2 regions of the Virgibacillus sp. Bac332 genome follow, and region 2 is predicted to be linked to the other one. Evidence: riboswitches for the same ligand, from Rfam matches in the RefSeq annotation. Region 2 holds a riboswitch; the other holds the start of a gene.
The links. Region 2 has a riboswitch for thiamine pyrophosphate ahead of D9782_RS00830 (thiamine phosphate synthase). Riboswitches for the same ligand answer to the same signal wherever they lie in the genome.
Positions count from the first base shown of each region.

Region 1 (4,554 bases), 230 kb from region 2:
AGTATATCTGGAGATTACAACGATGCATATACAGCAATGGTTATGAATCCACTTCTTGCAAACGAAAAAGGTAGTAAGGTTGTGCTTGATGAGTTATTAGAAGCACATAAATCATATTTACCACAATTTAAATCAAGGGGGAATTAGAATGAATAAGTTCATTGAAATTGCTGGTCGCATTGGATCACAACGTCATCTAGTAGCAGTGCGTGATGGATTCGTTGCGATTATGCCTTTAATTATTGTTGGTTCATTAGCAATCCTGATTAATAACTTTCCGCCATTTGGAAGTTTCAATTTCGTAGAATGGATGAATGGTATTTTTGGGGACGGTAATTGGCAGGCAGTTGGGGGAAGTATTTGGAATGGAACCTTTGCTGTATTGGGACTTTTAGTTTCTTTTTCTATCGCTTATAATTTAGCTAAGTCCTATGATGTTGATGGCTTATCAGCAGGTCTAATATCTGCTGGGGGCTTCATTATGCTCGTCCCATGGACTGAGGATGGTGGCTTGAATGCAGCATGGTTGGGGACACAAGGGTTATTCGTCGGGATTATTCTTGCATTAGTATTAACGGAATTATTCAGAATCTTAATAAAATCGAAAATGACAATTAAAATGCCAGAAGGTGTTCCTGAAGGAGTAACTCGTTCTTTTAAAGCTTTAATTCCTGCAGTAATTATACTCATCATTCTTGGTTTCTTCCAAGCATTGATGAATGTATTTGCAGAGCAAAGCGTGTTTGAGGTTATTTTCAATGTTATTCAAGAACCATTACAGGGGTTAGGGAATACGCTGCCTGCAGCAATGGTTGTCTCATTCCTCAATCATTTACTATGGTTCTTTGGTTTACATGGTACGAATATTATTGGATCCGTTATTGAACCATTATATTTACCATTAATTGAACAAAATTTAGATCTATTTAAGAGTGGAATGTCCGCATTTGAAGTACCAAATATTGTAACAAAGCCATTCCTTGACTCATTCGTGTTCATGGGTGGATCTGGTACCACAATTGCCTTATTAATTGCTATCTTTATTGTCATCCGTAGAGAAAAGAATCACCCTTATCGTCAAGTGGCAAAATTATCTGCACCAGCAGGGTTATTTAACATTAACGAGCCAGTAATATTTGGTTTGCCAATTGTTTTGAATCCTGCAATGTTAATTCCTTTTATTTTGATACCGGTTACGTTAACTGTTACGTCATATATAGCATTGGCGACTGGGCTAGTTCCAAGAACAGTGGCGATCTTGCCGTGGACAACGCCACCAATTTTAAGCGGTTACTTAGTAACTGGAGGAAGCTGGCGTGGAATTGCTTTACAGGTATTTAATTTAACGCTTGCTGTACTTATGTATATACCGTTTATAATGGCAGGAGTTAGAACACTAAGACAACGAAAAGAGGGTTAATACAATGGAAACAACAGAGGATGTTCAAATGTTATCTTTCCAAATTATTTTACATGCTGGAAATGCAAGGTCACATGCGATGGAAGCGATTTCTTATGCAAAGGCATACCAGTTCAACGAGGCACGTCAAAAGATTGAAGCGGCTGATAAAGAATTTAATGACGCACACCATATGCAAACAAAACTCTTACAGGAAGAAGCAGATGGAAAACAAACGGATTTATCCGTAATATTGATCCATGCGCAGGATCATCTAATGACGGCTATGACAGTGAAAGACTTAGCGGTTGAAATGATAGACATGTATGAGAAAATACAAACATTGGAGGGATAATAAAATGAAAATTATACTAGTTTGTTCAGCGGGGATGTCAACGTCTATGCTTGTTAAAAAAATGAAGCAGGCAGCTGAGGAGCGGAATCTAGATGCAGAAATAAATGCAGTTGCTGAATCACAGTTAAAAAATGAATTAGATAATCTAGACGTTGTATTAATTGGTCCACAGGTTCGCTATTTAGAAAAGAAAATTAAAGAACAGGTTGAACCACATGGCATTGCCGTCGATGTAATCGATCAAATGGCATACGGCATGATACAAGGTGATAAAGTTTTAGATCAGGCAGTAGAGCTTGCAAAATAATTTCATACATGAAAGGAATAGCTGCCTGTTTTCTGAAGCGATGGATTACAGCGCAGCTATTTTTTTATCGTCTAGGAAATAGTAAAATTTGCCAATGTGGAAAATAGGCGCGTTTTGGGCCGCGTCCAGCCCCAGCCTCCAGAACTAGGCGACATTCATGTTGTTTGGTCGTATAGCGTTTTAAAGGGATTTATTAGTTTGCTAAAGGTGAGCTATCAGAGTTTTCTTATTTAGACCTTTACAATTTATACCAATCTTGTTAAGCTGTTTTTGTTAGAAAATTTAATAGGAAATGTTACAGCACTAGGGGAGCTATTTGGAATAGCTGAGAAAGACGTATTCGTTTTGACCCTCTGTACCCGAACAGGATAATGCCTGCGTGGGAAAGTGTGGTCACCAAGGCTACATAAATGTTGACTGCATTCACAAGGAATGCAGTTTTTAATTTAATGTATAGCAAATCGTTCTCTGTTTTGCAGGTAGTCAGTCTAGTTTTGATCTCGATAGCTCTTTCTATGTGCTGGAAGTCGATTTCTTATTGGGAGGCGATTTTCATGCATGAACAATGGGGATTTTTAGAAAATGTACCACATGATGCTTCCATTAATATGGCATTAGATGAAGCCTTGCTTCATTGGCATTATGAAGGGAAAATACCGCCGACATTACGGTTTTATCGATGGATGAAACCGACACTTTCGATTGGTCATTTTCAAAAAGTAGATGGAAAAATTGACTTAGAAGGTGTAAAAAAACATCAATGTCAGTTTGTACGCAGAATGACAGGTGGAAGTGCGGTATTGCATGATGATGAATTAACATACAGTATTGTTATTTCTGAGGATCATCCTATGATAGCTTCTTCGATTCGCCAAGCTTATTATGATTTGTCGAAAGGAATTCTAAAAGGTTATCAAAACTTAGGAATAGAAGCAACCTACGCTGAATCATTTTCCAAGGAGAGAAGTAGTATTTGCTTCGAGCGGCCTGCTTTTTATGAAATGGTTGCAGATGGTAAAAAACTCTCAGGAAATGCACAAACTAGAAAAAAAGGGGTACTGCTTCAGCATGGATCGATACCGATAACCATGAACATTGATTTGCTATTCGATCTATTTATATTTCCTTCAGACAAATTGAAAGAAAGAAAAAAACAAGGCTTTTGGAAAAAAGCAACAACAATTAATCAGTTAACAAATCAAGCGCATTCGTACGAAACAATTAAACCTGCTTTTATGGAGGGGTTCTCGAAAGGACTAAACATTAAGCTAGAGCCTTTTTCATTAACGAAAAGTCAATGGGATGAAGTATATAAACTTGCTGAAACAAACTATTCTGATGAGAACACGAGAAAAGGAGCGGTCACCCATGCCTAAAGATCAGACGTATATTCGAAAGCCTGAATGGTTAAAAACAAAGTTAAATACGAATAAATCATACAGAGGACTAAAAAAACTAATGCGTGATAATCGCTTAAACACTGTATGTGAAGAGGCGCGTTGCCCGAATATTCATGAATGCTGGAGTGAAAGAAAAACAGCTACCTTTATGATTCTTGGAGATACATGTACACGAGGATGCCGTTTTTGTGCTGTAAAGACTGGACTGCCAAATGAACTGGATTGGGGAGAGCCAGAAAGAGTTGCGGATTCTGTTGTTGTAATGGGGCTTAGACATGTTGTTGTAACAGCAGTTGCTCGCGATGACTTAAATGATGGTGGTGCTGCCGTTTTTGCTGAAACTGTTCGAGCAGTACGAAGAAAAAATCCTGGCTGTACTATTGAAATTCTACCTTCTGATATGAAGGGTGACTATGATAGTCTGCATACACTTATGGATAGTGCTCCAGATATTTTTAACCATAATATTGAAACGGTAAGGAGATTAACAAAACGTGTACGTGCCAGAGCGATGTATGACCGTTCCTTGCAGCTACTTCAACGGGTAAAAGAAATTGCTCCAAACACACCAACAAAATCTAGTATTATGGTAGGTTTAGGAGAAGAAAAAGAGGAGATTATTCAAGCGATGGATGATCTGTTAGCACATCAGGTAGACATTGTAACAATTGGTCAATACTTACAACCAACTAAAAAACATTTAAATGTAGAGCGTTATTATCATCCTGATGAGTTTAAAGAGCTGAAGGAAATAGCTATTAATAAAGGCTTCAGGCATTGTGAGGCAGGTCCATTAGTTCGTTCTTCCTATCATGCAGATGAGCAAGTAACACAAGCTTCTGCACAGCGTCGAATTAATTATATGAAGGGCTATGAAAAACAGGAAAATAAGGAAGTCGACTTCACTTTTTAACTTCATCATGATACGTTATCATGAAACTTCTTGTATCTGTTTTTCGTAATAAGAATAGTCAAGAGATTCAGACCTATGAAGTGAATAGAAATGGAGCGTATACAGATGAATGCTGTAACAATAAAGCAACTAGCAAAGCAATTTAGTTTGGAAGTATTGGCAGGAAAGGACCAATTGAAC
Region 1 covers NZ_CP033046.1:395,141-399,694, reverse strand. Annotated here, with positions in the region: gene D9782_RS01835 (6-phospho-beta-glucosidase) at 1-147, shown strand, start outside; gene D9782_RS01830 (PTS sugar transporter subunit IIC) at 149-1,420, shown strand; gene D9782_RS01825 (PTS lactose/cellobiose transporter subunit IIA) at 1,425-1,754, shown strand; gene D9782_RS01820 (PTS sugar transporter subunit IIB) at 1,759-2,061, shown strand; TPP riboswitch at 2,357-2,464, shown strand; gene D9782_RS01815 (lipoate--protein ligase family protein) at 2,616-3,437, shown strand; gene lipA (lipoyl synthase) at 3,430-4,374, shown strand; gene hprK (HPr(Ser) kinase/phosphatase) at 4,480-4,554, shown strand, end outside.
Region 1: another riboswitch for thiamine pyrophosphate. It lies ahead of D9782_RS01815 (lipoate--protein ligase family protein); the one in region 2 lies ahead of D9782_RS00830 (thiamine phosphate synthase).

Region 2 (4,554 bases):
GCAGATAATTCTTCAAAGGACTCATATTTATTTAAATAATACTTCTCGCTTTTCAGTGTTCCCCAAAAAGATTCCATCGGCCCATTATCAATACATCGTCCGACTCGTGACATACTTTGCTTCATGTTTGCGGCATCTATCTTTTGCTTAAACATTTTAGATGTATACTGATACCCCCGATCGCTATGAATAAGCGGGCGATCTTGCAGATTTATTATATATAACTGGTAGTAAGCCTCTCACTTCAACCCAATAAAGTGAAATCAATGTTGGTAAATGGGAGACTGCCAATATTGGTTCAAAGGCATTTAAGTCACACCCTTGTGGTAGGGAGAAACCAAAACCCTCATTGATTAAAGTTTCACTTTATGGAAAAATTATAATCAAAAGTTAGTAAGACTGCATTCTTCCTTTGGTAATTTATTAAACTTGACAGGTTTTCGGAAAAAATGTATCCTTTAACGCTGTATGTTAATTTAAAAATGCTTATTAAATCTCACATACAACTGACTAAATAAGTGAAAAGCAAAAAGGTCAGTATATGGTTATGTGAGATTTTTTTGTATAGAATTGAGAGGAGCAGATTGTTGAAGAATAGAAAGAAGCAAGATCAAACCATAGATAAGCCAGTTCTTTTTCTAAGTGGAGGGGCGCTACTTGCCTTTGTAATTCTTGCATTAATAAACCAGGAAATGGTCACCTATGTAGTTAATACGATGTTTAATTGGTCGGTAACCTATTTCGGCTCGATATATCAAGTTCTAATGGTAGGAACTCTAGTCATTGCATTAATACTTGGGTATTCAAAGTTTGGGAAAATTCGTTTAGGAAAATTAGAAAAGCCTGAGATTGGAACGTTCAAGTGGATTTCGATTATTATGTGTACGCTGCTAGCGGCAGGTGGTGTTTTTTGGGCAGCGGCAGAACCGTTGAGCCATTTTTTAACCATCCCACCACATTTCTCAGGAATTGAGGCTGGGACTACAGAAGCAGTAGTACCTGCACTTGCAGCAAGTTTTGTCGATTGGGGTTTTGTCTCATGGGCAATTTTAGGAACATTAGGTACGATTGTATTCATGTATTCCCATTATCATCGAAATGCACCATTAAAGCCAAGATCGATGCTTTATCCGATCTTTGGCGATAAGATTATGAAAAAAAGTGCACTTGGTACGTTTGTTGATGCCTTTTCGATTGTGTCAGTGGCAGCTGGTACGATTGGTCCAATTGGATTCCTTGGATTACAAGCAGGTTATGGATTAAGTGCATTGTTCGGTGTACCAAATAATTTATTTGTACAATGTCTTATTGTTATCGTTATTGTTCTAGCAGCTGGGATTTCTGCTGCGACAGGAATTCATAAAGGAATCCAAATTTTAAGCAGCTATAATATTATTCTCGCAGTTTGTTTAATGGTTGCTGTGATTATTCTAGGTCCAGCATTATTTATTTTTGATTCCTATTTGCAATCATTTGGATTATATGTCCAAGACTTCCTAACCTTAAACACCTTCCGTGGAGATGGAGCTTGGCTTGGCTTATGGACCGTTTTTTTCTTTGCTTGGTTCATTGGCTATGGTCCAATGATGGCGATGTTTGTTAGTCGTATTTCTCGTGGTCGCACAATTCGAGAGCTTGTAACTGCTGTTGCGGTAATTGCACCTGTGGTAACGACGTTCTGGTTTACAGTTGTTGGTGGCACAGGGATTTTTGCTGAAATGAATAACCCTGGTGCCGTATCTGAAGCTTTAAATAGTGCTGGACCTCCAGCAGCTATGATTGCTATCGCAGAACAATTGCCACTTGGTACGATTATCGGTTTCTTCTTTTTAGTAGCAACTATTGTGTTTGTATTAACGACAACCGATTCGATGTCATTAACCATCTCGATGGCGATTACAGGTAATGGAGATCCATCGAAATTCCTGCGTGTGTTCTGGGCAATTCTTATGGGACTTGTCGCAACTGTACTCATCACTATTGGCGAGGATAGTGTTGGATCGCTACAATCCTTTATTGTGGTGACGGCTGTTCCTGTATCGTTACTCATGTTAACCACATTTTGGACCGCGCCACGCGCAACTCGTGAACTTGCAAAAGAACAAAAGATTGATGAAGTTAAACGCTATACCAAATAAAAGAGATGTTAAGGGGCTGGCTCATTAGGTCAGCTCTTTTGTTAGTAGAGAATGGCAAAAAAATAGAAAATTGTTCATTTTTGGTAGACGAATAGTCCAAAATCATGTATTTTATAGACAAATGCATATTGAATAATTAAATTACGCTTCACTAGGGGTGCCTTTACGTAATGGCTGAGATCTATGTGTGACATGGAGACCCTTTGAACCTGAACTGGAGTAAGAACCAGCGGAGGAAAGTGACAGGAGTAGTGTGTATCAGCGACATATACCTTTTTTAGGATATCGTTATAGATTCATGCCACTTTTCCTTTGCTGGAAAAGTGGCATTTTTTTGTAGAAAAGGAGAGGAAGTGATGAAACTAATTGCGGTGACTACCGGTGAACAGGAGGAGAAATACCTTATCCAGACAATAGCGAGTATTATTCCCTATCTTGATGCTGTCATTCTACGAGAAAAACAAATGACCGAGCAGGACTATTCTTTGTTCATTCAACGTGTGCTTGCACAAGGAGTTCCGGAAGAAAAACTAATTATTCATGGCCATACAACACTACCTGGTGAAACGAATGTGAAGACACTTCACCTTTCAGAAAAGCGAATACAAGAGGTACACGATCTCCGAAAACAATCCCCCGGTTTACAAGTAGGGGTATCGACGCACTCCAACGAAGTAGCTAAGAGAGCGGAGCAGCTAGGTGCTAAGTATATTTTGTATGGTCATGTCTTTTCGACAGCGAGCAAGAAAGGGGTGAAACCAAAAGGAGTAGAGAAATTAGCAGCAGTTGCAAAAGAGGTGAGCATTCCCGTTTATGCAATCGGTGGAATCACAAGCGCAAAGGTAACGGATATTTATCAAGCGAAGGCAAGTGGGATTGCTGTAATGTCAGGTGTTTTTAGTCAAAATAATCCACTGCAGGCAGTGCAATCGTTTCGAAAGGAGGTGAATCGATATGAAGAGACACGTTGATGTAGTGGTTATAGGTGGAGGCGTTATTGGGCAATCCATTGCTTACTATTTAAGTAAAAGTAGGGTTGTAACGACGGTAATTGAACAAGGTAGAAGTGGAAGAAAAGCTACACAAGCTGCTGCGGGCATGCTTGGTGTACACACAGAAAATGATCAGGAAGGTACGTATTATCAATTTTGCCAAGCAAGTAGAAATATGTATGCATCTCTAAGCAAAGAACTATTTTCGTTATCAGGGATTGATATTCAGCTTTCCACCAACGGTATACTCGAGATAGCTACGAATGAAGAACAGAAGCAAAGACTGCGAGCAAAACAAAATGCATTTGAAGGCTTAGAATGGTTGGATGCGGAAGGGATTAGGAAACGAACATCAGCTTTATCCCAGGCAGTAGGGGGATTATATATGCGGCGAGATGGACATGTAGAACCATTGAAAGTGTGTGAAGCTTTTAAACAGGCATCTTTATCAATGGGAGGTCAGTTGATCGAGAATTGTCAAGTTGGAGAAATAGTCCATGACCATGATGTTTTTCATATTCAAATCGATAACGATGTTATCTCAGCTGATCATGTTGTTGTAGCGGCAGGTGTAAAAAGTGGGAGGTGGTTTGAAGCGACAGGATTAATGAATCCAATGGTCCCAACAAAAGGAGAATGCTTTGCCATAAAGCCAAGCATTCAATCTATTCAGCAGACGTTATTCTTTCACAATCTGTATTTGGTACCAAAACGAGACGGACGCTATATTATTGGTGCAACTAGCTATCATGATGATAGCAATAGTTATACGTCAACAGGTGGCATTTTTGAATTAATGAATCACTTATTGAAGTTGTTCCCATCGTTTAAGCAGGAAGAACTGCATAGCTGTTGGACTGGTGTTCGTCCGGGCACCAAAGATGGTAAGCCAATTATTGGAGAACATCCTGAGATTCCCCATTTGTATTTTGCAACCGGACATTATCGAAATGGTATTCTTCTTGCTCCTGCTACAGGGAAACTAGTTAGTGATATGGTCTTAAAGCGTTATGTACCATCATCGATCCAGCGTCTTTTTACACCAAATCGTTTCAGGAAAGAGGGGATCACATATGCAGATACACGTGAACGGACGTCAGGTGGAGGTAGCTAAGGATTCAACTATTGGCGAGTTACTAAAAAGCTTTAACATTCAAGCGAAACTCGCGGTAGTCGAACAGAATCAACAAATTATTAATAAAACAGTGTATGACGAAACAATATTAACTAATGGGGATACTATTGAAATTGTTCATTTTGTAGGAGGAGGATAAGTCATGTTAACAATTGGCGGAAAATCATTTCATTCCCGACTGATGCTAGGTACTGGAAAGTACCCGACATTTCAAAGTCAAAAGAAGGCGGTGATAGCATCCAAAACAGAAATATTAACCTTTGCCGTCAGGAGAATGAACATATTTGAT
Region 2 covers NZ_CP033046.1:168,685-173,238, reverse strand. Annotated here, with positions in the region: partial or broken gene D9782_RS00840 (transposase) at 1-200, opposite strand, end outside; gene D9782_RS00835 (BCCT family transporter) at 588-2,138, shown strand; TPP riboswitch at 2,282-2,393, shown strand; gene D9782_RS00830 (thiamine phosphate synthase) at 2,495-3,109, shown strand; gene thiO (glycine oxidase ThiO) at 3,093-4,244, shown strand; gene thiS (sulfur carrier protein ThiS) at 4,204-4,404, shown strand; gene D9782_RS00815 (thiazole synthase) at 4,408-4,554, shown strand, end outside.